3 regions of the Candidatus Stoquefichus sp. SB1 genome follow, and region 2 is predicted to be linked to each of the others. Evidence: predicted binding sites of a transcription regulator. Region 2 holds the regulator's gene; each other region holds the start of a gene.

Region 1 (8,156 bases), on a different contig from region 2:
ATGATAAACAATTGTTTGTGATTCTAATTGAGCGAGATGTAATAATGATTCTATATAATGATGAATCTGTTCTGTTTGAAAGATAATTTGCTCAACAATTTGATGCTGTTGTCCATTAGTTATTTCTAATAAGATATCTTCTTTTAAAAACATTGCGGTTAATGGTGTTTTGATTTGATGAGAAATATCTTCTATAAAGATCTTTAAATTTTGTTTTTCTAAGTTTAAATAGGCTATCATTCCTTGCATTCTTTGATTTAATAAATGTAAATGGGATGATAAAACAGCAATATAACTTTCTCCATCAATAATGGGAAATAAATCATCCTTTTGATCAATAATCATTTGAGTCATTTTAATCAGCGTCAATAATAATGATTTTAAATGTGAAACATAAAAACAATGGGCTATTAAAGCAATGATAGATAATATGAGAATACATGAAAAAAGATAGGAATCAGGGAACCATAATCCCAAACTAGATAAACATATGATACAAATAAAAAACAATATAAAACTTAAGGAATAAAGAGTTTGACTTTTCTTTATACGTTTTTCCATCGATAACCAATCCCCCTTACTGTCTCAATGTAGTCTCGCCCTTGATATGTTCCTAATTTTTCTCTTAATCTTTTCATATGAACTGTCACTGTATTATCTTCAATATAATTTCCTGTTCGCTCTTCAATAAATTCTATTAATCTTTCTCTTGTCACAACAATCCCTTGATTTTGGACCATTAAAAATAAGATTTCATAACCAATTGCACTTAAAACAATCTCTTCATTATTTTTAAAGATCTGATATTTTTTCATATCAATTACTAAATCATCAGTTTCAATGATTTCTTTATTTTTGATAACACGACGTGATATACTTTGCATTCTTGCAAGTAATTCATTGGCTCTAAAAGGTTTTGTAATATAATCATCACCACCTGCATTTAAAGCTTCAACAATTGTTTCTTCATCATTTCTAGCAGTTAAAAATAAGATCGGAACTTGTGAAATTTGTCTGATTTGTTGACATAAAGTGACACCATTACCATCTGGCAATTGAATATCAATAATAATCAGTTCAAATGATTTTAATTCCTTCTTTAAAACGTCTTTGATTGTATAAGCCTGTTGGACCTGATAGCCTTTCATCATTAATAAATCTTTTAATGTTTCTTGTATCCCCAGATCATCTTCTACGATAAGTATCATTTTCATTCCCCCTTTATCCTTATTGTAACATATATGGAGTCAAAAAAAGAATAGCTAGTTGCTATTCAAATCTTTCTTCATACATATACAAATATCATCACCAATAAAATCACCAAAATTATCAACCAAATAATACCCACATTTTTCATAAAACAATATATTATCCTGCATATCTTTTCCTGTTTCTAAAAGACAATAACGATATCCATTGTTTATTGCAACAGTTTCTAAATGTTGCAATATTTGCGTAGCTACACCTTGTCGACGATATTTGGCACGGACATACATTCGCTTGATTTCTACATTCTGAGCATCAATATGTTTTAAGCAGCCACACCCTATAGGTTCCTTTTCATAACAAACACACTCATAAGCCATCAAAGAAAGCTGATGCAAACTTTGATAACGTCCAGCCACTTGTTGTCCCCAGGCATTTAAAAAGAAATCATCTAACTCTTGTACCAATGTTTGCAAATCATAATCGGTATAAGGAACTTGTCGAATTTCCACATCTGTCACCTCTATCAGATTATAGCATGCTATAATGAATAAGCCCATAAATTTTTAATTTGATATTTTAATTCTTTGAAAGTATAACCCTTCTGACTTTTTTCACGACTATTAGGATCATTAACATAAATCAACCCATTTTTATATTCACGTAAAACAATAAAATGTCCCTCAGTTGTAAAGGTTCCTTTTGAAACACTACAAATAATTGGATTCTTGGCAGTTAACTTTTCTTTAATCACTTCCTCATCCAATCCTAATTCTTCAACCTTTATACCAAATGACTTTGCTCCCTGATTCATTAAACCCCAAGCCGTTCCGCTTTCACTATAATAACCTTTCCCTCTTGCAAATTGAGCAATGCAATAGGGATGATATTGTCCATTTTGTTTGAGATAACTCACAACCATTGACAAACAAGTTGGTCCACATCCATTGATAGCCATAATATTATCACCATAATTTTTATATCCCCAACGTTCATCCCATTGCAGCAAAAGTGGAATTCCACCTGTTTTTAAGTCATCTTGAACATTCATAGAAAGATTTTTAGATGAATTTTGAGGATAATGTGCAACAAAAGGAATTGTTTCTTTATTATGCATTGCTAATTTTAATAAGGAAAGAGGATACTCATTTTGATGTTCTGTAATATATGACCATTCTTTTGAACTGTCATAAAAACTATCTAAATGAAGATCCTCATTTAAAACAAAATGATCTAAAATTAAAATCAAGAAAGGTATCATCACAATCACAATACCAATAACAATCTTTTTTTTCATACAATTTTCCTCCATACAAATCAAGTATAGAAGAAAAAACAATAAATTTGTTTAACAAATTCTTAAGAATTTATTAAAGTGGTAAAAGTGGAATCAAAACTTCAAATGTTGTAATATGATTTTGACTTTCAGCTTTGATAAATCCCTGATGCTGTTCAACAATCATTTTCGCAATAGATAATCCTAATCCTGAACCACCAGTTGCAGAAGAACGTGATTCATCTAAACGATAAAATTGTTCAAATATTGTTTGTAGTTTATCTTCTGGGATAGTTATTCCTATATTTCTAAATAAAATATGTGAATAAACATCATCCTGTTTTCCAACAATTGATATTGTTGTATTTTTATCACCATAATAAAATGCATTTTTTAAAATATTATTAAAAACACGAGCTATTTTATTAGCATCTGCATAAATCATCATAGAAGGTTCAACCTGAATATCAATGACTTGTCCTTTTTGATTCATAATTGGATAGAATTCTTCTTTCATTTGCTCTAATAAATAATATAAATTAATATCTTCTTTATGTAATGAACTATATGTTTGATTTAATTTTGCAATATCAAAAAACTCATTAATCAGTTTTTCTAAACGATATGCCTTCTCTAATGTCATATGTGTATATTTATGACGTAAATCATCGGGTAAATCATCTGTTTCATCTAATAAACATAAATACCCAATAACTGATGCTAGAGGTGTTTTGATATCATGAGCTAAATAAGCAATCATATCAACTTTATGTTGAGCTTCTTTAATTGCTTTTTTTTCATTTTCAATAGATTCAATTTTTAATTCATTTAAATCATTTTCTAACTCAAATAATGATTCATCCAATATAATTCTTTGATTATCTTTTTGAAATAATATTTTCATTTGAGAAAAGACATGGGAAATTTTTTGAATGGCATAAACTTCTACAATCAATGAATTCAATAAAAGAACAATTAATAACGTCATAAATACAAAAGCACTTTGATTTTTTAAAATAAAATTAGCAAATGTCCAACCAAATATCTCTTGAATAAAATTAATTGCAGCACCATTATAAAAATGATCAACAAAAAAATAAAACAATAACATTAATACAATAGATATAATTGCAATGATTAAATGCTTCTTTAAAATCTCTTTTTGAAATTTACTTGTATAATCTTTAGCCAATTTTATAACCTACTCCCCAGATTGTCTGAATATATTTAGGATTTTCTGCTGAATCATTCATTTTCTCTCTTAAATGACGAATATGAACCATAACAGAACTACTTGAATTTGTATAATATTTCTCACCCCATAGATCTTGATATATCTGATCAACGCTCACAACTTTCCCTTTATGCGAACATAATAAATAAAGAATTGAAAACTCTGTAGGTGTTAATGATAGAGGCTGATTATTTAAAGTACATTGATGATTTGTTTGATCAATCGTTAATGCTCCAATAGTAATCACTGTTTCCTTTTGAAGTGATGGCATTGATGTATAACGTCTTAATTGGGCTTTGACACGTGCCATTAATTCCAATGGACGAAATGGTTTTGTGACATAATCATCTGCCCCTATTGTCAGTCCAGTAATTTTATCAATTTCTGTTTCTTTAGCAGTTAACATAATAATGGGAAAATTATAATGTTCTCTTATTTTTTGACAAATGGTTAAACCATCTATATCTGGTAGCATAATGTCTAAAATTGCTAAATCAATCTCTTCTTTATCAACACAGGCAAGTGCATGGGTTCCATTATAAAATTTATAAACTGTATATCCTTCATTTTTGAGATAAAGTTCTACTAAATCAGCAATTTCTTTTTCATCATCAACAACAAGTATATTCATAATTCCACCCCTTTTCTACATTATATTACATTATTGATATGAATTTATTAAGAATCTATTAAGAAAAAAAGGATTTCTTTTAAAAATCCTTCAGTATCATATCAATAGCTTCAGCAAAACCATCTTCTTCACAATCACTCACAATATAATGAGCCAATTCTTTGATTCTTTCCTCAGCATTCATAGGTGCAAAGGAACAAGGAAATTCTTCAAACATGCTTAAATCATTCATGCCATCACCTAAAACAGCAATTTCGTCAATAGATATATGTTTAAGCTGTGCAACTTTTTTAAGAATATAGCCTTTTTGTGCATTCTCATCTGTTACTTCAACATTATCATCAAAAGAAGATAGATAAGAAATTGTAGGAATTTGTGCTAGTTGTTCTTTTGTCGGTGGAATATCCTTAGCATCTAATGAAAAAGCTTCAACCTTAATAATATCTAAATCACGTTTTAAAAATTCCTCAAAATGATTTATTTTTTGTAATTGATTACAAGGAGACATCGCAAAAGCACCCTGGTCAGCATAATCTTCAGGTCGACTATGAAAACGGCGAACAGCTCTTTCTATAAACATATCTTTAACAAATTGAGGCTCTAAGCCAGTATAAAATCCCTGTGTTGTAAAAATCATATAAGGGATATGTGCTGCTTCAAAAATAGAAACAATATTGAAACATACATCTTTATTCAAATAACAATCCATAACAATTTGATGATTCTCATCACAGTATTGTGCTCCATTTCCTAAAATCGCACTACAATGAATATCATAACGATCTAAAACTGAACGTACCCCCTGATAATCCCTACCACTTGCAATTGCAAATTCTATACCAGATGCCTGTAATTGATGAATCGCCTTTAAATTAGCTGGCGAGATTTGACTTTGATGATTAATTAATGTTCCATCCATGTCACTTACAACAAGTTTTATCATATAATCACACTCCTGATAAAATCATATCATAACTCCTCGAATAAAAAATCAAATTTACAAATATAGAAATTTTTAGCACTCTATGCTTGACAGTGCTAAAAAGAGTGGTATAATATAATTGTAGTTAGGGAGATCCCCTAATGAGGTAGTTGTTTCATTTCTCAATAGTGTATTGAGAATTATGGTGGTAAAAAAGAAAGAGGCGATATTTTATGAAATTCCTACCTACATTTAGTGATATGTTTGATGATTTATTCCATGATCCATTTAATTATTCATCAGTTGATGCAATGCGTACTGATATTGTTGAAAAAGATGGACAGTATTTAATGAATATGGAACTTCCTGGTTATAAAAAGGAAGATATCCAAATGGAATTAAAAGATGGTTACTTGATTATCAATGCAACAAAAAATATTGATAATGAAGAAAAAGATGATGAAGGTCATGTGATTAGACGTGAGCGTTATAGTGGAAGTTGCAGTCGTAACTTCTATGTTGGTGAAGGTATCAAAGAAGAAGATATTAAAGCATCATTTGATAATGGTGAGTTAAAGATTTCTATTCCTAAAGATACAGTTAAACAAGTTGAAGAAAAGAAATATATTTCTATTGAATAAATGGTGAAAACAGCTAGGATAATTAATTTCCTAGCTGTTTTTTTATTCTTCTTTCATATAATGTGGTAAATAAAAGATTTGTTGTAAAAAATCATCAAATTCTTCATTAGGAATATGGGTATATTCTGATACTTTATATCCCCTTTCTTGAATGGCATCATAACTTAATAATGTATTTTTTAAAACAGCATCAAAATTATGATAAATGTATGTTCCTTTAGCTTTGGCATTCTTTAAGCGATGCTGAGCATATTTTTTTATAAAATAAACAAATTGAGCTTGAGCAATGTCTCTTTCAATGGGATTATTATGAAAATAAACAAGGGCTGGTTTATATTCAAAATGATTATCCTGATAAAGACTTGTCATAAGCTGGATATCATAATTTAATGTGAAATCAAAAAAAGCTTGTGAATCAGGATATCTTGTGAGTTCATCATATAATCTGATAGCTTCAAAAATGGCTGTATCAACATAAATCATCGATGCTCTTGGTATTTTCAAAGGCTCTTTAGTTAATTCTTGAATATAATTTAATTCCTGATCGATACCAATAGAATAAAGTTTATGTGTATTTTTACCTAATGAATAAACAAGATAATTTTGATCATCTCCATTATAGGATATTTCTCTTTCATTAAGTTCATCTTTTGTATTGATACCATAATAAATTGCATTTTTAATAAAACGTTCAAGATTTGGTAGTTTATCTTTTTGAAATAGATCTAAAGACATTAGAAAATCATATATGTACATATTTTTCACTCCTTCTATACTTACATTTGTATATGTTTGATATTTTTATTATATCAGCAGTTTAAATAGTTATCAAATATAATTCTATTTTAAATAGATATTTCACAGATTTTAATGAGTTTTCGTTATAATCATATAAAAGAGGTGAAAAGCTATGTTGAAAATTGGTAAAATTATTGCTGCTCGATTAGAACAGAAAAATTTAACACAAAAAGCAGCAGCTGATCAACTCAATATTAATCCAAAGACATTTTCAACATATGTCAATGACACCTGTTATCCGCCATTAGATGTATTAAGAGATATTTGTCAATTATTAGATATTGATCTTAATCACCTGTTAGGGCTTCATGATCATGGTAATCTTGATTTATTAATTCAAGGTAAAGATGAAGCAAGAGTTTGTCAAACAATCAGATCACTTAATAAAGATGAAAATATTTTTTATATGCAAGGAATTGATTTTTTAGATAAAGCACTCAAACATATGCGTAAAGATAAGCAAAAATAAAAGTTATCCATTCAACGGATAACTTTTATACTTTCATCTAAAATAAATATTTTGTGACTACCATAGCCAATCCTAAAACTGTTAAAACAACTCCAGTTGCCTGATTTAACACTTTTGGTTCTGCCTTATTTGCAAACAAAGCAGCGACTCTGGCCCCAACAAGAGTCGCAATGATACATACAATTAATGCTTCTAAATCTGGAAAACCACCAATATACATATGTGATGCAGCACCTGTAAAAGCAGTAAAGGCCATAATAAACACACTTGTTCCAACTGCTGTTTTCAGTTCATATTGAAGTACAGATGTTAAAATTAATAATAACATCATTCCGCCACCTGCACCAATAAATCCACAAATAAATCCAATTAAACAACCACATAATAAAGATTGAATCACTTTTTGTTTTTGCGTTTTAGATGCTAAGGCTTCTTTCGTTGTCATAACTGGTTTAACAATAAACTTAATTCCTAATAATAATGTCATAAAGACTGAAAAACTTCCCATTGTTCCACTTGGTACCAAAGAAGCAATATAACTTCCAATAAGTGTAAAAACAAGGACACTTGCTAACATGACCAAACCATTTTTAACATCTAAGTTCTTATTTTTACCATAAGTATAAGCTGAGATAGCTGAAGCCAAAACATCTGATGCTAAAGAAATACCAACTGCCTCATAAGGATCAAAACCTAAAAAAGTAATCAACATTGGTGAAATAACAGCGGCTGCTGATAATCCTGCCAACCCAGTACCAATTCCCGCTCCCATTCCAGCAACAATATAAATAAACCATGCAAACATTATAAATGAACCTCCTCTTGTTTTATGTTGTCATACATCTGTTGAACCATTTTTTGATATATCTTTTTTTCTTCTAAAGTAAAATTTTTAAATAGTATCTCATTAAAATGTTTTTGCACTTGTAAACCATCATGAATAAGAGGCTGAGATAATGGTAAAAGATACAAATGATAT
Region 2 (8,156 bases):
GATGGTTACTTAACAACAACATCTTTAGGAATGAATTATCTTAATACAATTCTTGTTGATTTTTTAGATTGATCAGAATTAAAAAATATTTTTCAAAGTATCAAAATTAATAAAAGGTGGTTAATGATGGGAGAAATACTGAATGATTTAAGTGGATTTTTAAATGGAGCATTGATTGTCAGCTGTTTTTTTATTATCTATTTTGGTGTGAGAAATATATGTTTTCAATTGATAAAATATTATTTTGTAATAATAGAAATGATATTGATATGGATAACAGTTCGTTATTTTATGGAAAATGAAGTCTTAGATTTAGGAATGCTTATATTATTAATTTTTTATCAAGGTTTGCTTATTTATTTTGTAAAAGTCGATTATCCAAAAGATTCATCCCATCAAAAAATATATTTTAAAATCTCACATAGTCATTTTCTTCCAGTGATGATTATAGGGATTCAGGAAATTAAGTGTGAAAATATTGATTGCTTTGTAGAGACTTTAAATTATTTATTAGATACTCATGAAACAATGAAGAAGAAGGCTTTTTGTTTTTTTGAATATGAAGAAAACTATATTACTTTTCGCGCTCTTTTTTTAAAACAATCTGATATGAATATGTTCATTGAGGGTAAGGATTTATTAGAATTTGAAATTGAAAATATAGGAAAAGGTGGTTCGCTTGAAGTACGCTATCAATATCATGATCTCTATTTATCTTTAGTTGATCATTTTTAGGTAAGTTATTATTTTTCATTTAAAGAAATGATTTATGAGAAAGGATAATACATGATGATTTCTAAAATGGATATTATGAATTTAGTTTCACTCATTTTGAATGTTTTGGCAATGATTATTATAGGTGTTTGTTACTTTAAAATAAAAGTTATTAAAAAGCATGACGATGAAAAAAAGAAAGACAATGAATTAAAAATCAATAATAAATAACCTCTTTAAGAATTATAGTCTATGATATGAGATTATAATTCTTTTTTGATATTTAGGTAATATCTTAAAATCCACAAATCTTCTCCACAGGTAGAACAAACAAAAATTTAATTAATTAGTGAAACAGGAAATACACGTACAACCTTACAATTAATTTAGTAGAATTTAAGAGATAGTTAAAAGCCTATCAGTCATAAGATGGATAAGTTCATTATCTTTTTACAGTTAAAGAAGGGGTACGATTCAAAAAGGTCAGACAGTCGCTGAAATCAGTACCAACAAAGATGATCAAATGATTGTAGAAGCCTATATACAAACATCAATATCAAAGTTGCTATTAATGGAGTCAATATCCAAAAGTATGGAATCTTAAGTGAGACGCTTGTTTCTATGGATTCAGGGACACTGACACAAGAAACAGAACAAGGGAATCTTGTATTATATAAATATCTTGTTTCTTTGGACAATAAACAGCTTCATTTTACAGATGGTACAAAGATTAATGCGATAAAATCAATGCTAGTCATTGCAAGAATTGTCTATGAGAAAGAAATATGTCTAGACTGATTATTAGAGTTATTGAGTTTTAAGAATTAATGTGGTATAAAGTAGAGTATACACCAACTCTATTTTATATAAATTTTGGTAAAGAAAACGATGCAAATGTTTTGGAATTAATAATAAATTTGCCAAGAAATTATATAAAAATTGAAGAAGAAAAGATGATGTATTTAGAGAGTAGTTATGGTATAAATTGGAGTAGAAACACAACAGGGCGTGTTATTGATGTAGTAAAGCTGCTGTTACCTGTAGATTTAGTCGGTGGATGGGGTACAAAACTTTAGTGAACTTTTTCGGAAAGAAAACAATGAAACAATATATTACTAGTGCAATAACTAAAGTTGGAATTTATACTGGCATGGCTTCTTCAGTTGCTAGTTTTATAACGATATTATTAAATTTTAATATGGTGGAGCAATTGCATATGCACTAGATAGATATGATAAAAGGATTTTAATGGGAGGATTCAATTTTAAATGAAAAGTAAAAAACTTTTAATTTTCTTTCTAACAATTATTTGTTTTGTACTCATGGTCAATATTGTATCATTTTTAAATGATACTCCTGGATCTGTATATGGTATTTATTTAAATGTATTTAACATTACATCTCTTTTGATAGAAACTGTATTGTTCTATATTTTAAATAAAGTGCCAGATAATAAGGAATCTTAGTTATTAAAACTATTTAAAATAAATATTTTTGATAGTAGTAATATTAAATATTTGTATTTATCTAATCAATTAAGGAATTATAGAATCTATTTAGAAATCTACATTGATTCAAGGAAATATCAAATAGATTTGTTTAGGAGGTATGCACTATGAAAAAAGGTGAGAAGTTGTTCATTTTAAGTGATAAAATATTATTTTTTGTTGCAATTGGATTGGGCATATTCAATTTTTCGAGAGTTTATCCAAGTCATATATTAGAAGTGATAGAAATGTTAAGTTGGATGTATGTTGTTGGTATAACAATTCTTATTTTTGGGTTATCTAAAAAACATCGCCAAAGAATTATTGAATATATAGATATTATTTTTCCTTTTTTATAGTTGTTTTATTGGAGGGGGATAACAATGAATATTTTGTTTTCGGTTTGTATGATAATTATTTATCTGATTTTGGGATATATTATCTATAGTGATTTAAGAGCAGAGCAATTGAAATGTAAAAAAATAGAAATGATTAACTTTGTGACAATGACTATAAGTGTGCTATTATGGAATGTTTTTATTGTTACAACAAAAAAGCAACCTTATGATTGGTTTGAATTAGTGAGTTCAATTATTGTCAATATTCTTATTGCTTGGGTTTTGTTTGGAAAGACAATGTATGTGAATCTAAAACATATGTCAAAAGATAGTTTGCCTTATAACCAAAAGCAACATCAAGAAATAATAAAAACATATATCAGAAATGTGTTATTTTTAATTGTTTATGTTTTACTAAGTGTTGTCTATATTTGTATTTCAAAATCATAACTGAATTGGATTCAGTTATTTTTATTTTTTAGCACAAAAGGGTTGACAGTGCTAAAATGATGAGTATAATGTAATTAGCACAAAAGGAAAAAGAGTGCTAAAAGGAGGTTGGAGTATGCTAACAGCTAGACAATTACTTATCTTAAAATGTATTGTTGAAGAGTTTGTTGAAACAGCCGAGCCAGTTGGGTCGAAGGCATTGATGGCAAAGTATCAGCTGCCTTATTCAAGTGCAACGATACGTAATGAAATGTCTTTCCTTGAAGAACATGGATATTTAGAGAAGACACACACATCTTCAGGTCGAATTCCTTCAACAGAAGGTTATCGTTTCTATGTGAATACACTTATGCAACCAAATGTTGATGATGAAGTGAAAAATCAAGTTGCAACGATTTTAGGTGACCGGCATCGTTCGTTGAATGAAATTATTCAAGAAAGTTGTCAAATGTTAAGTGAATTAACGCATTTAACAACAGTTGCCTTAGGACCGGATTCGGGTTATGAACATTTACAGAATATTACACTTGTTCCGTTGACTGCACATAGTGTAACAGCAATTATCGTAACTGATAAGGGACATGTTGAAAATCGTAACTTTAATGTTAAAAACAATGCTTATTTGGAAGATTTAAGAAGTTGTGTGAATGTCATGAACGAATTATTGGATGGAACGCCCATCAATCAGGTGGCATTTCGTTTAGAGCGAGATGTAAAGCCAATCTTAAGTGCAAGAATTAAAGAACATGAGATTCTATTTAATGCATTTTTAGAAGCTTTCATGAAATTTGCGAATAGTAATGTTTATTTTTCGGGTAAAGAAAATTTGTTATATCAGCCTGAGTATAACGATGTCAATAAGTTGAGACGTTTGGTTACAGCTTTTGAAAATTCGCAGTCATGGAAAAGTTTAGAGCCAATTGCTTTAGAAGAAGGTGTCAGTGTGAGAATTGGCAGTGAGTCGCCAATAGAAGATTTGAGCGATGTATCTGTTATATCTGCATCATTTAAAACAGGCAATGAGTCTAAAGGATCAATTTCTGTCATTGGGCCGACGCGTATGCCTTATGAAAAGGTGGTTTCTTTAGTTGAGTATATTTCAGAAAGCTTAGAGCAAGTGCTGCTAAGTGAAGAGGATGATGAAAATGATGAATAGAGGTGAAAGAATGGCAGAAAAGAAGAAAAAGGATGTTGAGGAAGAAACTGTTGATGAAACATTAGAAGAGACAGCAGAAGCAGACAAAAAAGATGAATCAGTAGATAGTCAGTTGGCTAAACTAGAAGAAGAAGTGAATACATGGAAGACAGATTATTATAAGGTCTTTGCTGACATGGAAAACTTGAAAAGAAGACTTGAAAAAGAACATCAGAATTCATTGAAATTTATGATGCAGTCTTTTATCGAGGAATTACTCCCAGTTGTTGATAATTTCGAACGTTCTTTAAATGTAGAAAATCCAAGTGAGGAGATTCAAACATTCTTAAAGGGATATCAAATGATTTTTGATCAATTAATGGCTATCCTAGAAAAGAATGGTGTAGAAGTGATTGAAGCTCAAGGTCAGGAATTCGATCCTAATTTCCATCAAGCAGTTATGACTGCAAATGATGAAAATTATGGTCATAACATTGTGGTTGAAGAACTTCAAAAAGGTTACAAATTGAAAGATCGCGTTATTCGTGCATCTTTAGTAAAAGTCAATGAATAAATATAAGGAGGATGAATTTTATGGGAAATAAAATTATTGGTATTGATTTAGGTACTACAAACTCATGTGTTAGTGTTATGGAAAATGGAGAAGCAAAAGTTATTGCTAATCCTGAAGGTTTAAGAACAACTGCATCAGTTGTTGCTTTCAAAAATGGAGAAATCGTTGTTGGTGAAGCTGCAAAACGTCAAGCTGTTACAAACAAAGATACTGTTATGTCTGTTAAAAGACATATGGGAACAAGCTATAAAGAAAATGTAAATGGTAAAGAATACACACCTCAAGAAATTTCTGCAATGATCTTACAAAACTTAAAAGCAACTGCAGAAGCTTATTTAGGTGAAACTGTTACAAAAGCAGTTATTACAGTTCCTGCATATTTCAATGATGCACAACGTCAAGCAACAAAAGATGCTGGTAAAATTGCTGGATTAGAAGTTGAACGTATTATTAATGAACCAACTGCTGCAGCATTAGCATTTGGTGTTGATAAATTAGATAAAGAACAAAAAGTATTGGTTTATGATTTAGGTGGAGGTACATTTGACGTATCTATTCTTGATTTAGCTGATGGTATGTTTGAAGTTTTAGCAACTGCTGGTGATAATCATTTGGGTGGAGATGACTTTGATGAAAAAATCATGAACTGGATTGTAGCTGAATTCAAAAAAGACCAAGGTGTTGATTTAAGTGCTGATAAAATGGCTATGCAACGTGTAAAAGAAGCTGCTGAAAAAGCGAAAAAAGATTTATCTGGTATGATGCAGACACAAATCTCATTACCATTTATCTCTGCTGGTGCTGCTGGACCATTACACTTGGAATTAACTTTAACAAGAGCTAAATTTGATGAATTAACAAAAGATTTAGTATTACGTACTGAAGGACCTGTTAAACAAGCATTAAGTGATGCAGGTATGAATGCAAGTGAAATTGATCAAGTTTTATTAGTTGGTGGATCTACACGTATTCCAGCTGTTCAAGATTCAGTAAAAAGATTGTTAGGAAAAGAACCTAATAAATCAGTGAACCCTGATGAAGTTGTTTCTATGGGTGCTGCTATCCAAGGTGGAGTTATTTCTGGTGATGTAAAAGATATCGTTTTATTAGATGTTACACCATTGTCATTAGGTATTGAAACTATGGGTGGAGTTATGACTGTATTAATTGAAAGAAATACAACAATTCCAACTACAAAATCACAAATTTTCTCTACAGCTGCAGATAATCAGCCAGCCGTTGATATCAACGTATTACAAGGTGAAAGATCTATGGCTAAAGATAATAAACAATTAGGTTTATTTAAGTTAGATGGTATTGAACCAGCTCCAAGAGGTGTTCCACAAATTGAAGTTACATTCAGCATTGATGTTAATGGTATTGTTAATGTTAAAGCAAAAGATATGAAAACACAAAAAGAACAATCTATCACAATTCAAAACTCTACTGGTTTAAGTGATGAAGAAATTGATAGAATGGTAAAAGAAGCAGAAGCACATAAAGCTGATGATGAACAAAAACGTAAAGATATTGAAACAAGAAATAAAGCTGAACAAATGATTAATGAAATTGATAAAGCATTAGCAGAACAAGGTGATAAGATTGATGAAAATCAAAAAGCTCAAGCAACTGCTTTAAAAGATGAATTAAAGAAGGCTTTAGATGATAACGATATGGCTACACTTGAAGCAAAAATGTCTGAATTAGAACAAGTTGCTCAACAAATGGCATCATATCAATATCAACAATCTCAAGGAGCTAATCCAACAGGTGATGCAGCAGGAAATACTGCTTCTAATGATGACGATGTTGTTGATGCAGACTTTACAGAAAAAAATTAAAATAAAGCCAAGGCTTTGCCTTGGTTTTATCTAGTCAAGAGGTGAGAATATGGCTGAAAAAAGAGATTATTATGAGGTGCTTGGTGTCTCTAAGAGTGCAAGTGCTGATGAAATAAAACGAGCATATCGTAAGATGGCTAAAAAATATCACCCTGATGTCAATAAAGATCCTGGAGCTGAAGAAAAATTTAAAGAAGTCCAAGAAGCTTATGATGTATTGTCTGATGACAATAAAAAGGCTGCATATGATCGTTATGGTCATGCTGCATTTGATCAGACTGGTGGTTTTGGTGGTGCTGGAGGCTTCTCTGGAGGATTTGGTGGCTTTGAGGATGTTGACTTAGGTGATATCTTTGGATCATTCTTTGGTGGTGGGTCTCAACGTCAAAGAAAAACTGGTCCAATGCGTGGTGAAGATCGTTATGTCCAACTGGAAATCGATTTCATGGATGCAATTAAAGGTAAAAAGACAGAAATTAAAATTAATTTTGATGAACAATGTACACATTGTCAAGGAACAGGTGCGAAGACACCAAATGATTATCAGACATGTCCAAAATGTGGTGGAACAGGAACAATTCGTACACAACAACGTTCACCATTTGGAACATTTGTCAATCAGACAACATGTCCAGATTGTCATGGAACAGGAAAAGTTGTTAAGGAAAAATGTCCTCATTGTCATGGTAATGGATATACCAATAAAAATATTACAGTTGAATTAAATATACCAGCTGGAATTAATACTCATCAACAATTACGTGTTCAGGGAAAAGGACATCGTGGTGCTAATGGTGGACCAAATGGTGATTTGTATGTAGAAATTTATGTGAAACCACATCATCACTTCCAACGTGATGGGAAAAATATTTATATCACAATTCCAATTTCTGCAGTTGATGCAACTTTAGGATGTGAAGTTGATGTTCCAACAGTTAATGGAGATGTTTCATTAAAAGTACCAGAAGGAACACAACCAGGAACAACTTTACGTTTGAAAGGTAAAGGTGTTAAAGATTTACGTAGTGATAATTATGGTGATCAATATGTTAAGATTGATGTGAAGATTCCTACGAAATTATCACGAGAAGAAAAAGATTTATTTAATAAATTAAAAAAAGCTGGTAAAAAAGATTCGATTTTTGATCAGTTTAAAAAAGGTTTTAAGAGATAGAAGTCAATATGATTTCTATCTCTTATAATATATACTTATAAAAATTTAATTAAATTTATTGAAGTATATTGACAAAGTTAAGTTCTCTGTTATAATACAATCCGTTGCGTAATGGAGGAAAAGTATGAATTGGAAGAAAATAGTCAAAAGAGTTTTGATTGCATTATTAGTTATTGTGATTGTTGTTGCAGGTATCATTTATGGTATGTTTAGACATGAAATATCATCTTTAATGTCATTAAAAAAGATTGATGAGTATACTTTGTATACAATGGAATATGATGGTGATTATGGATTTGATGATTTTTTAAAGACAGGTGCAAGTAATGATGGAGAATTGGTTGACTTTGTTGTTAAAAAATTGTTGAAAGGATTGCCAGTTGAATTTTCAATACCAAATTTGGGATGTTCAACATTTAATGCACAGACTCAAGATGGAGATA
Region 3 (8,156 bases), on a different contig from region 2:
ATATGCTGCCCAAACATTAAATTTATCCATTGATAAATGTATTGTTGTAGAAGATGCATTACATGCTATTGTGACAGCAAAAAAAGCAGGTTTTTATGTTAAAGCAATTTATGATAAAGCGAATGATTCGGATTGGAATCAAATTGTTTTAACAGCCGATCAAACATATCAATCTTTTCAAAATATGGAGGTATAAGATGAAAACAGTATTAACAATTGCTGGCACTGATCCTACAGGTGGAGCAGGGGCACAAGCTGATTTAAAAACATTTATGGCACATAAGGTGTATGGCATGAGTATTATCACAGCTTTGGTTGCACAAAATACATTGGGTGTAAAAGATATTATGAATGTGACACCTGAATTTTTAAAAGAACAGTTTCAATGTGTTTTTGAAGATATTTATCCTGATGCTATTAAAATAGGTATGGTGTCAGAAACACAATTGATTCATCAAATTGTTGAACAACTCAAAAAGTATCAGGCAAAAAATATTGTTGTTGATCCTGTGATGCTTTCAACAAGTGGCTCAAGATTATTAGCCGATCAGGCTTTAACAGCATTAAAAGAGGAACTCATTTTGATGGCAGATATCATTACACCTAATATTCCTGAGGCTGAAGTGTTAGTAGATCATACAATAACTTGTCAAGAAGATATGATTTTAGCAGCTAAAGAAATACGCCAGTGGTATCATGGTGATATTTTAATTAAAGGAGGACATTTTGAAGATAGATCAGATGATTTATTATATCATGGTGATGATGTTATCTGGTTAAAGAGTGAACATATCAATAATCCTAATACACATGGGACGGGTTGTACTTTATCTAGTGCTATTGCAGCCAATTTAGCAATGGGTGATGATATGGTTACAAGTGTTCAAAAAGCCAAAGCATATATTACAGGTGCTTTAAAAGATGGACTTGATTTAGGACATGGCAGTGGACCATTAAATCATTGTTGGAATCTTTAATCATTTCAATCATATGATAAATTATTTCTTTTTTTCATTCAAATCATTGAAATCAATGAAAATTTATTTTTTTAAATATGAATATTAGGAATTTATTAAAAATATTCGTTATAATAAATTTAATTAAATGATTGAAAAGGAGAACAAAAATGGATAAGAAAATTATATTTATTGATGTTGATGGAACTTTGCTGGATTATGAGAATGTTTTACCTAAATCTGCTGATTTAGCTATTAAAGAAGCAAGAAAAAGAGGTCATAGAGTTTATATTTGTACAGGGAGAAGTAAGGCTGAAGTCTATGATTATTTATGGGATATTGGTTTAGATGGAATGATTGGTGGAAATGGGAGTTATGTAGAAGATGGAGATACTGTTGTTATGCATCAATTAATCACAAAAGAACAGTGTCGACATATTGTTGATTGGTTAAAATCTCGTCATTTAGAATTTTATTTAGAGAGTAATAATGGATTATTTGCAAGTGAAAATTTTGAAACAAGAGGAGAACCAGTGGTTCAGGAATATTGTAAACGTAAAGGAACTGAAGGAGCAAGTCAAAAGCGTGTGAGAGATGCTTTCCCAGAAATGATTTTTGATGGTGAGTTGTATCGTGATGATGTGAATAAGGTAAGTTTTATATTGGAAAGTTATCAGGATCATTTGGATTCAATAAAAGAATTTCCTGATTTGAAGCCTGGAACTTGGGGTGGTGCTGGAGAAACAGCATTATTTGGAGATTTAGGTGTTAAAGATATAACAAAAGCACATGCGATTGATGAATTGTTAAAATATTTAAATGCAAATATAGAAGATACTTTTGCATTTGGTGATGCTAAAATTGATATACCAATGCTTGAATATTGTCATGTAGGAGTAGCAGTTAATAGCGGTGGAGATGAGATTAAAGCCATGGCAGATTATGTAACTGATGATGTAGATAAGGATGGTATTTATAAAGCATTTGTACATTTTGGGTTAATTGATAACTTTTTAGAGTTATAGATGAGGACAAATTTATTTTGTCCTTTTTGATTCTTGACTCTCCCCTAACAGGAGGATATATCCTAGGTTTGAAAGGAGAGAGATGATGAGTAAATGTATTGAAGTTCACGAATTAACAAAGATTTATGATGGAAGAAAAGTTGTTGATTGTTTGACTTTTGAAGTCAAAAAAGGAGAGGTTTATGGTCTTTTGGGTCATAATGGTGCTGGAAAGTCTACAACCATAGAATGTATATTAGGATTAAATACTCCTGATAGTGGTTTTGCGAAGTTATTGGGGAAGGATGCTGCTAAACATCGAAAAACAGTATTTGAAAAAGTAGGGGTACAATTACAGCAATCACATTATCAAAATAATATAAGAGTTGGTGAAGTATGTGAAGAAAGAGCGGCAATGTATAGCCATCCAGCAGATTATCATTATCTGTTAAAGCAATTTCAGTTAGAACAGTATATTCATCAGCCAGTTGATAAATTATCAGGAGGGGAAAGGCAAAGACTGTCAGTTGTCGTTGCTTTAATTCCAAGTCCGGAAGTGATCTTTTTAGATGAATTAACAACGGGACTTGATGTTGCAGCCCGTCGAGAAGTTTGGCAGATTTTAAAACTGTTGAAAAAACAGGGAATGACTATATTATTAACAACACATTATATGGAAGAAGCAGAAAATCTTTGTGATCGTGTGTTACTGATTAAAGATGGGCAAAAAAGGGTTGAGGGCACAGTTCAGGAAATCATTGAAAAAAGTCCTTACGATCATTTAGAAGAAGCTTATTTATGGTATATGGGAGAGGAGAAACTGGTATGAAGAGAATGCTAACAATGTTAAAAGTTGAAGGGAAATTATCATTAAGATGTCCAGATGGATTGATATTTGGAGTAGGTATGCCAGTTGGTGTTTTGTGTTTGATTGGAATGATTGCAGGTAATCAAGCAGTTAACAGTCAAAGTTCATATACATTTATGGATAGTGCTTTTGCTTCATTATTGACTGTTGGTATTTGTGCAACAGCATTCATGGGATTACCACTGACTTTTGCAGATTATCGAGATAAGAAGATTTTAAAGCATTTCTTTGTTACACCAGTGAGTCCTATGCTTATGTTATTGGTACAAGTGATAATTGCTCTAATAACAGCTTTGTTATCGTCAATGCTTGTATCATTGATTGCTATCTTTGTTTTTGATTATCACATGCAAGGAAATATATGGGCATTTATTGGAGCATATTTTCTTGTCTTATTTTCAATGTTTAGTTTGGGTATGGTTATTGCAAGTTTATGTAAAACAGTGAAGATTGCTAATGTTGTAACAACTTTTGTTTATTTTCCAATGTTGTTTTTATCAGGAGCAACCATTCCGTTTGAAATATTTCCTACATTTTTACAAAATGTAGCTACTATTTTACCACTTACACATGGTATTCAATTATTAAAAGATATATCAATGGGTGTTTCAAGTGAGCATATGATGTTTTCAATTGGTATTTTAGTTATCATCACTATTGTCGGATGTGTTATATCTGTTGTATCATTTAAATGGGAATAATGGAGGAATCAAGGATGAGTAGAGAAAATTGTTATGTAGAGAAGTTACCTCAGAAGTTATATAAAATAGGTATGTTTGCACAAATGAATAGAGTCACTATTAAAGCATTAAGACATTATGACGATATTGGTTTATTAAAACCAGAGTATGTAGATGAGATTAATGGTTATCGTTATTATACTTCAGCTCAATTACCACAATTACATAGAATTTTAGCAATGCGTGAATTAGGCTTTTCATTGGAAGAAATTAAAAAAGCAAGTGAAGGTATTTCAGAAAAAGATTTGTTAATAAAAAAGAAATGTGAATTATTACAAGAGATGGTACATATTCAAAAACAAATTGCATGTGTGGAAGGATACCTTGCAGGCAATTGTATGAATAGTGACTATCGTGTTGTTATGAAATCTATACCAGAAGTAATTGTCGCTTCTATGCAGGTGCATATGGATAGTTATGAGGATCTTTTTGAATGTATGCCAGCAATGGGAAGTGAAATGGAAAAAGCTGGTTGTGAATGTGCAATTCCTGAATACTGTTTTACAATTTATTATGATGAGGAATATCGTGAATCAGATATTCATGCTGAGATTTGTGAAGCTATCACTCAAAAGCCTGAAGATACTAAACTTGTTCAGTTCAAGGTTCTTCCAGCAGTTGAACTAGCTGCATGTGTTTTACATAAAGGACCTTATTATACATTACCAAAAGCATATGAAGCGATAGTTCAATTTATTGAGGAAAGTGGATATGAAATTATTGGTTATCAAAGAGAATCTTATATAGATGGTATTTGGAATAAGGATAGTGAGGATGAATGGTTAACGGAAATTCAATTTCCTGTTAGAAAACTATAATAAAAAAACGTACATTGTACGTTTTTTATTTTTTTCTTACAGCAATCCAAACTTCAGCATAATGATCTTGACCATAATATTCAATATCAGGTGCCTGAGATTTCATTTTCCCAGTGATATAGCCTGAGTTTAAAGGTTTATATTGTGATTTAGGTAACCATTTAGAAATTGCCATCACTTCTGTTTTTCCAATTGTATCAGTAGTACAAGGGAAAATTGCCCATAAACATTCAGGCACTTGATAAGTAACTAAATCATTTGCTGTCTTAGAACTAGCCACAGCGATATAATAATCCAATTTTTTAGCATCATCTTTATCAACATTATAAACATTAACACCTAATATTCCATCATCTTTTTGATCCATAAGCGGAATCAATTGGTCAATGAAGTTCGCTTCATGAAATTGTTTCCAATGTTCTAAAATAGCTTTTGAAGCCTGTTTTTTACGATTTGTTGTATGAATAGGAAAACCAATAATTTGAAAACTCTCTTTCTTTTCGATTCTCATTTCTTCCATTCTCTTATAACCTCCATACTTCAATTATAATGAAGAAAAGAAAAAGATTCCTCTTTATTTCTGTTCTTTGAGGATAGAAAAAGTTCTCCAAATGGAGAACTATTCAAAAGCAATACAAACTGGGGCAGGAAGTTCAATAGAAGAATCACTCATCAGTAATTTCTCAGCCTCTTCATCAAAAGTTAAAACTTGTAAACAATTCAGTTCCTGACAACCAACAATTAAATACTTATCATCAATAATATTAAAATCACGAGGCCCTTTGCCTGTATGAACCATATAAAGTAAAGAAATCTTACCAGTCTCTTTATTCACACGATACATTGCAATACTATCATGACCACGATTGGAAACAAACAAATGTTCTCCAGAAGATGTCATTCGAATGGCAGACGCACTAGAAAATCCTTTAAAATGTCTAGGTAAACAATGAATAGCCTGAATTAAATTAAAGCGTCCTTCAATATATTTAAAAACCATAATATTATTAGCAATTTCATTAACTAAATATGCAAAACGTCCATCTGGAGAAAAAAGCATATGTCGTGGACCTGAACCAGGAACAATGTTTAAAGTAAAGTCAGTATCTTCTAATAGCACACCCTGATTGTAACGATACATAACAACTTTATCAGCTCCTAAGTCAACCGAATAAACGAATTGCTGATCAGGAGTTATACCAACACAATGAGCATGGGGTCCAGTTTGTCTTTTTAATAGATCAGGACCAAGTCCCTTATGATGTACAGCACATATTTTTTGAGTAATAATACCATTTTCTAATTGATATGAAGCAGTCGCACCAACATGGTAATTTGCTGCAAAAATATAACGATCCTTTTCATCAACGCATAAATGAGTATAAGAACGTCCACTTGAACTATAATTATTATTAAGAATTAATTCATCAGAGTGAATTGTAAAACTTCCAATGCCTCCACCATCATTGTGAGAACTTGCATTTTTATAAGCAACATAAAGGACATGATTTTTGGTAATCATATAAGAAGGGAAGTCTTTTGTTAAAATTTGTTGAACTCTTTTCATTTCTAATGTTTCTTCATCAAATTTCATTATATAAATTCCCTTATCGTTGTTTTTTCCATAACTTGAAACGTAGAATACTTTCATAATATAACCCCTTTCATAAATCTATTTTATCACAATCATATGATATTTACTAATAGAGAAATACTTTTCTTGTAAATTATAAAGTGAATGTAAATTTATGAATAAAGATAAATTTTATTGTCTTAATTTTAGTTTTTAGGAAATTAAATGATAGATTTCTTGTTGTTAATGAAAAGAAATGCTTTCCTAATGGAAGAAAATGTAATACAATAAATACTATATTAAAGGAGGAAGCGTTATGGAAGATAGATTATTATTAAGTTTGTTACAAAAAAATGCGAGGATGAAGATTACTGACCTAGCGGCCGCCTTAGATGAAACGAAAGATAATGTAATTGAAAGATTAACAGAGTTAGAAAAACAAAAAGTTATCTGTGGGTATCATACAATTGTCAATTGGGATTTAACAAATACAGAAATCGTTACTGCATTAATACAAATTAATGCAAGTCCTGAAAGAGAATATGGATATGATCGTATTGCTAGTCATATTTATAAATTTGATGAAATTGATACAATGTATTTATTGAGTGGTAGTTTTGAGTTTGTTGCTATTGTAAAAGGGAAGACAATGCAGGAGGTTGCTCATTTTGTGGCTAGTAAGTTAGCTTGTCTTGATGGTGTAACTGGGACATCGACTTATTTTGTGTTAAAGCAATATAAGAATAATGGTGTTGTTTTGATTGAGGATGAAGATGGTCAAAATGATAGATTGGTGGTGACTCCATAATGAATTATGAAGATGTTTTAAGTGACAGAGTGAAAGTCATTAAGCCAAGTGGAATTCGTAAGTTTTTTGATTTAGCTTCACAAATGGAAGGAGTTATTTCTTTAGGGGTTGGTGAACCTGATTTTACAACACCTTGGGCAATTAGAGAAGCTGCGATCTATTCTATTGAAAAAGGGCGTACTTTCTATACAGCAAATCAAGGACTTCTAGAATTAAGAGAAGAAATTTGTCAATATTATCAAAGAAGATTTGGAGTCACTTATCATGCTGATAAGAACTGTATTGTGACAGTGGGTGGCTCTGAGGGAATTGATATTGCAATTCGTGCTATTCTTAATCCTGGTGATGAAATGATTGTTCTGGATCCTGGCTATGTTGCTTATACCCCTGGAGTAGAATTAGCAGGAGGAATTCCCGTTCCTATTAATTTACGTCATGAAGATCAGTTCAAATTGACGCCAGAGTTGTTGAAGGCAGCTATTACTCCTAAAACGAAAGCTATTTTGTTGAATTATCCATCTAATCCAACTGGTGGTTTTATGACAAAAGAAGATTATCAAAAAATTGTTCCCATTATTAAAGAATCAGGAATGATTGTTTTATCTGATGAAATTTATGCTGAATTAAGTTATGAGGAGGAATTTTGTTCAATTGCGTCATTTGATGAAATTAAAGATCAAGTCATAGTTGTTAGTGGTTTTTCAAAAGCATTTGCGATGACAGGATGGCGTTTAGGATATACTTTAGCCAATGAAGTACTTACAAAAGCGATGAATAAGATTCATCAATATGTTATTATGTCAGCTCCATCACCTGCTCAATATGGTGCTATTGAAGGTCTGAGACATTGTGAGGATGAAGTTTTAAAAATGCGTGATTCATATAAAACAAGAAGAAATTTCTTAGTCAAGGCATTTAATGATATGGGACTAGAAACATTTAAACCACAAGGTGCATTTTATGTTTTTCCATGTATTAAATCAACAGGGTTAACATCAGATGAGTTTTGTGAAAAACTATTAGATGATCAAAAAGTAGCCTGTGTTCCTGGTACTGCTTTTGGACCAGCGGGTGAAGGTTTTATTCGTGTATCTTATGCTTATAGTATAGAAGAATTAAAAGTTGCAACTATAAAAATCAAAGAATTTGTGGATAAGATGAGAAATCACTAGAATAATATTAATGTTCTAACTGAAAAATATATATGATTTTGTTTCGTTTTAGAGTCTTACAGATGTAGAAATCATGACATTTCTTTGCAAAAGAGAGTCTAATGAATCTAGAAAAAATGCACCTCAATTAATTAGAGATGCATTTTTCTTTAAGAAATTTAATTGTTTGTTCTTTATCCATTGGACGTGCATAATAGAAGCCTTGTACATAATCAAT

What was found. The regulator HrcA, encoded in region 2, represses chaperone genes, less so after heat shock. The targets are predictions, from matches to a motif close to TTTTAGCACTNNNNNNNNNNNAGTGCTAAAA.
Region 1: a site for HrcA is predicted at 5,361-5,391, ahead of BN1865_RS16780 (Hsp20/alpha crystallin family protein). Genes of this name have one in related genera too.
Region 3: a site for HrcA is predicted at 6,062-6,092, ahead of BN1865_RS08405 (lactonase family protein). Genes of this name have one in related genera too.

The regions. Positions count from the first base shown of each region.
Region 1 covers NZ_LN852696.1:869,554-877,709, reverse strand. The annotation lists gene BN1865_RS16815 (sensor histidine kinase) at 1-561, opposite strand, end outside; gene BN1865_RS16810 (response regulator transcription factor) at 546-1,208, opposite strand; gene BN1865_RS16805 (GNAT family N-acetyltransferase) at 1,263-1,718, opposite strand; gene BN1865_RS16800 (C39 family peptidase) at 1,748-2,503, opposite strand; gene BN1865_RS16795 (sensor histidine kinase) at 2,577-3,674, opposite strand; gene vanR (VanR-ABDEGLN family response regulator transcription factor) at 3,667-4,347, opposite strand; gene BN1865_RS16785 (Cof-type HAD-IIB family hydrolase) at 4,427-5,290, opposite strand; gene BN1865_RS16780 (Hsp20/alpha crystallin family protein) at 5,503-5,910, shown strand; gene BN1865_RS16775 (hypothetical protein) at 5,953-6,645, opposite strand; gene BN1865_RS16770 (helix-turn-helix domain-containing protein) at 6,821-7,177, shown strand; gene BN1865_RS16765 (sulfite exporter TauE/SafE family protein) at 7,215-7,982, opposite strand; gene BN1865_RS16760 (MarR family transcriptional regulator) at 7,982-8,156, opposite strand, start outside.
Region 2 covers NZ_LN852692.1:185,995-194,150, forward strand. The annotation lists gene hemW (radical SAM family heme chaperone HemW) at 1-72, shown strand, start outside; gene BN1865_RS00940 (hypothetical protein) at 127-735, shown strand; gene BN1865_RS18885 (hypothetical protein) at 811-945, shown strand; gene BN1865_RS18250 (hypothetical protein) at 1,336-1,512, shown strand; gene BN1865_RS00945 (hypothetical protein) at 1,542-1,790, shown strand; gene BN1865_RS00955 (hypothetical protein) at 2,330-2,560, shown strand; gene BN1865_RS00960 (hypothetical protein) at 2,585-2,989, shown strand; gene hrcA (heat-inducible transcriptional repressor HrcA) at 3,105-4,145, shown strand; gene grpE (nucleotide exchange factor GrpE) at 4,138-4,698, shown strand; gene dnaK (molecular chaperone DnaK) at 4,719-6,539, shown strand; gene dnaJ (molecular chaperone DnaJ) at 6,589-7,713, shown strand; gene BN1865_RS00985 (C45 family autoproteolytic acyltransferase/hydolase) at 7,838-8,156, shown strand, end outside.
Region 3 covers NZ_LN852695.1:64,055-72,210, reverse strand. The annotation lists gene BN1865_RS08440 (HAD family hydrolase) at 1-196, shown strand, start outside; gene thiD (bifunctional hydroxymethylpyrimidine kinase/phosphomethylpyrimidine kinase) at 198-977, shown strand; gene BN1865_RS08430 (HAD family hydrolase) at 1,127-1,981, shown strand; gene BN1865_RS08425 (ABC transporter ATP-binding protein) at 2,067-2,789, shown strand; gene BN1865_RS08420 (ABC transporter permease) at 2,786-3,529, shown strand; gene BN1865_RS08415 (MerR family transcriptional regulator) at 3,544-4,386, shown strand; gene BN1865_RS08410 (GyrI-like domain-containing protein) at 4,412-4,906, opposite strand; gene BN1865_RS08405 (lactonase family protein) at 5,006-6,037, opposite strand; gene BN1865_RS08400 (Lrp/AsnC family transcriptional regulator) at 6,276-6,767, shown strand; gene BN1865_RS08395 (aminotransferase class I/II-fold pyridoxal phosphate-dependent enzyme) at 6,767-7,939, shown strand; gene BN1865_RS08390 (putative bifunctional diguanylate cyclase/phosphodiesterase) at 8,067-8,156, opposite strand, start outside.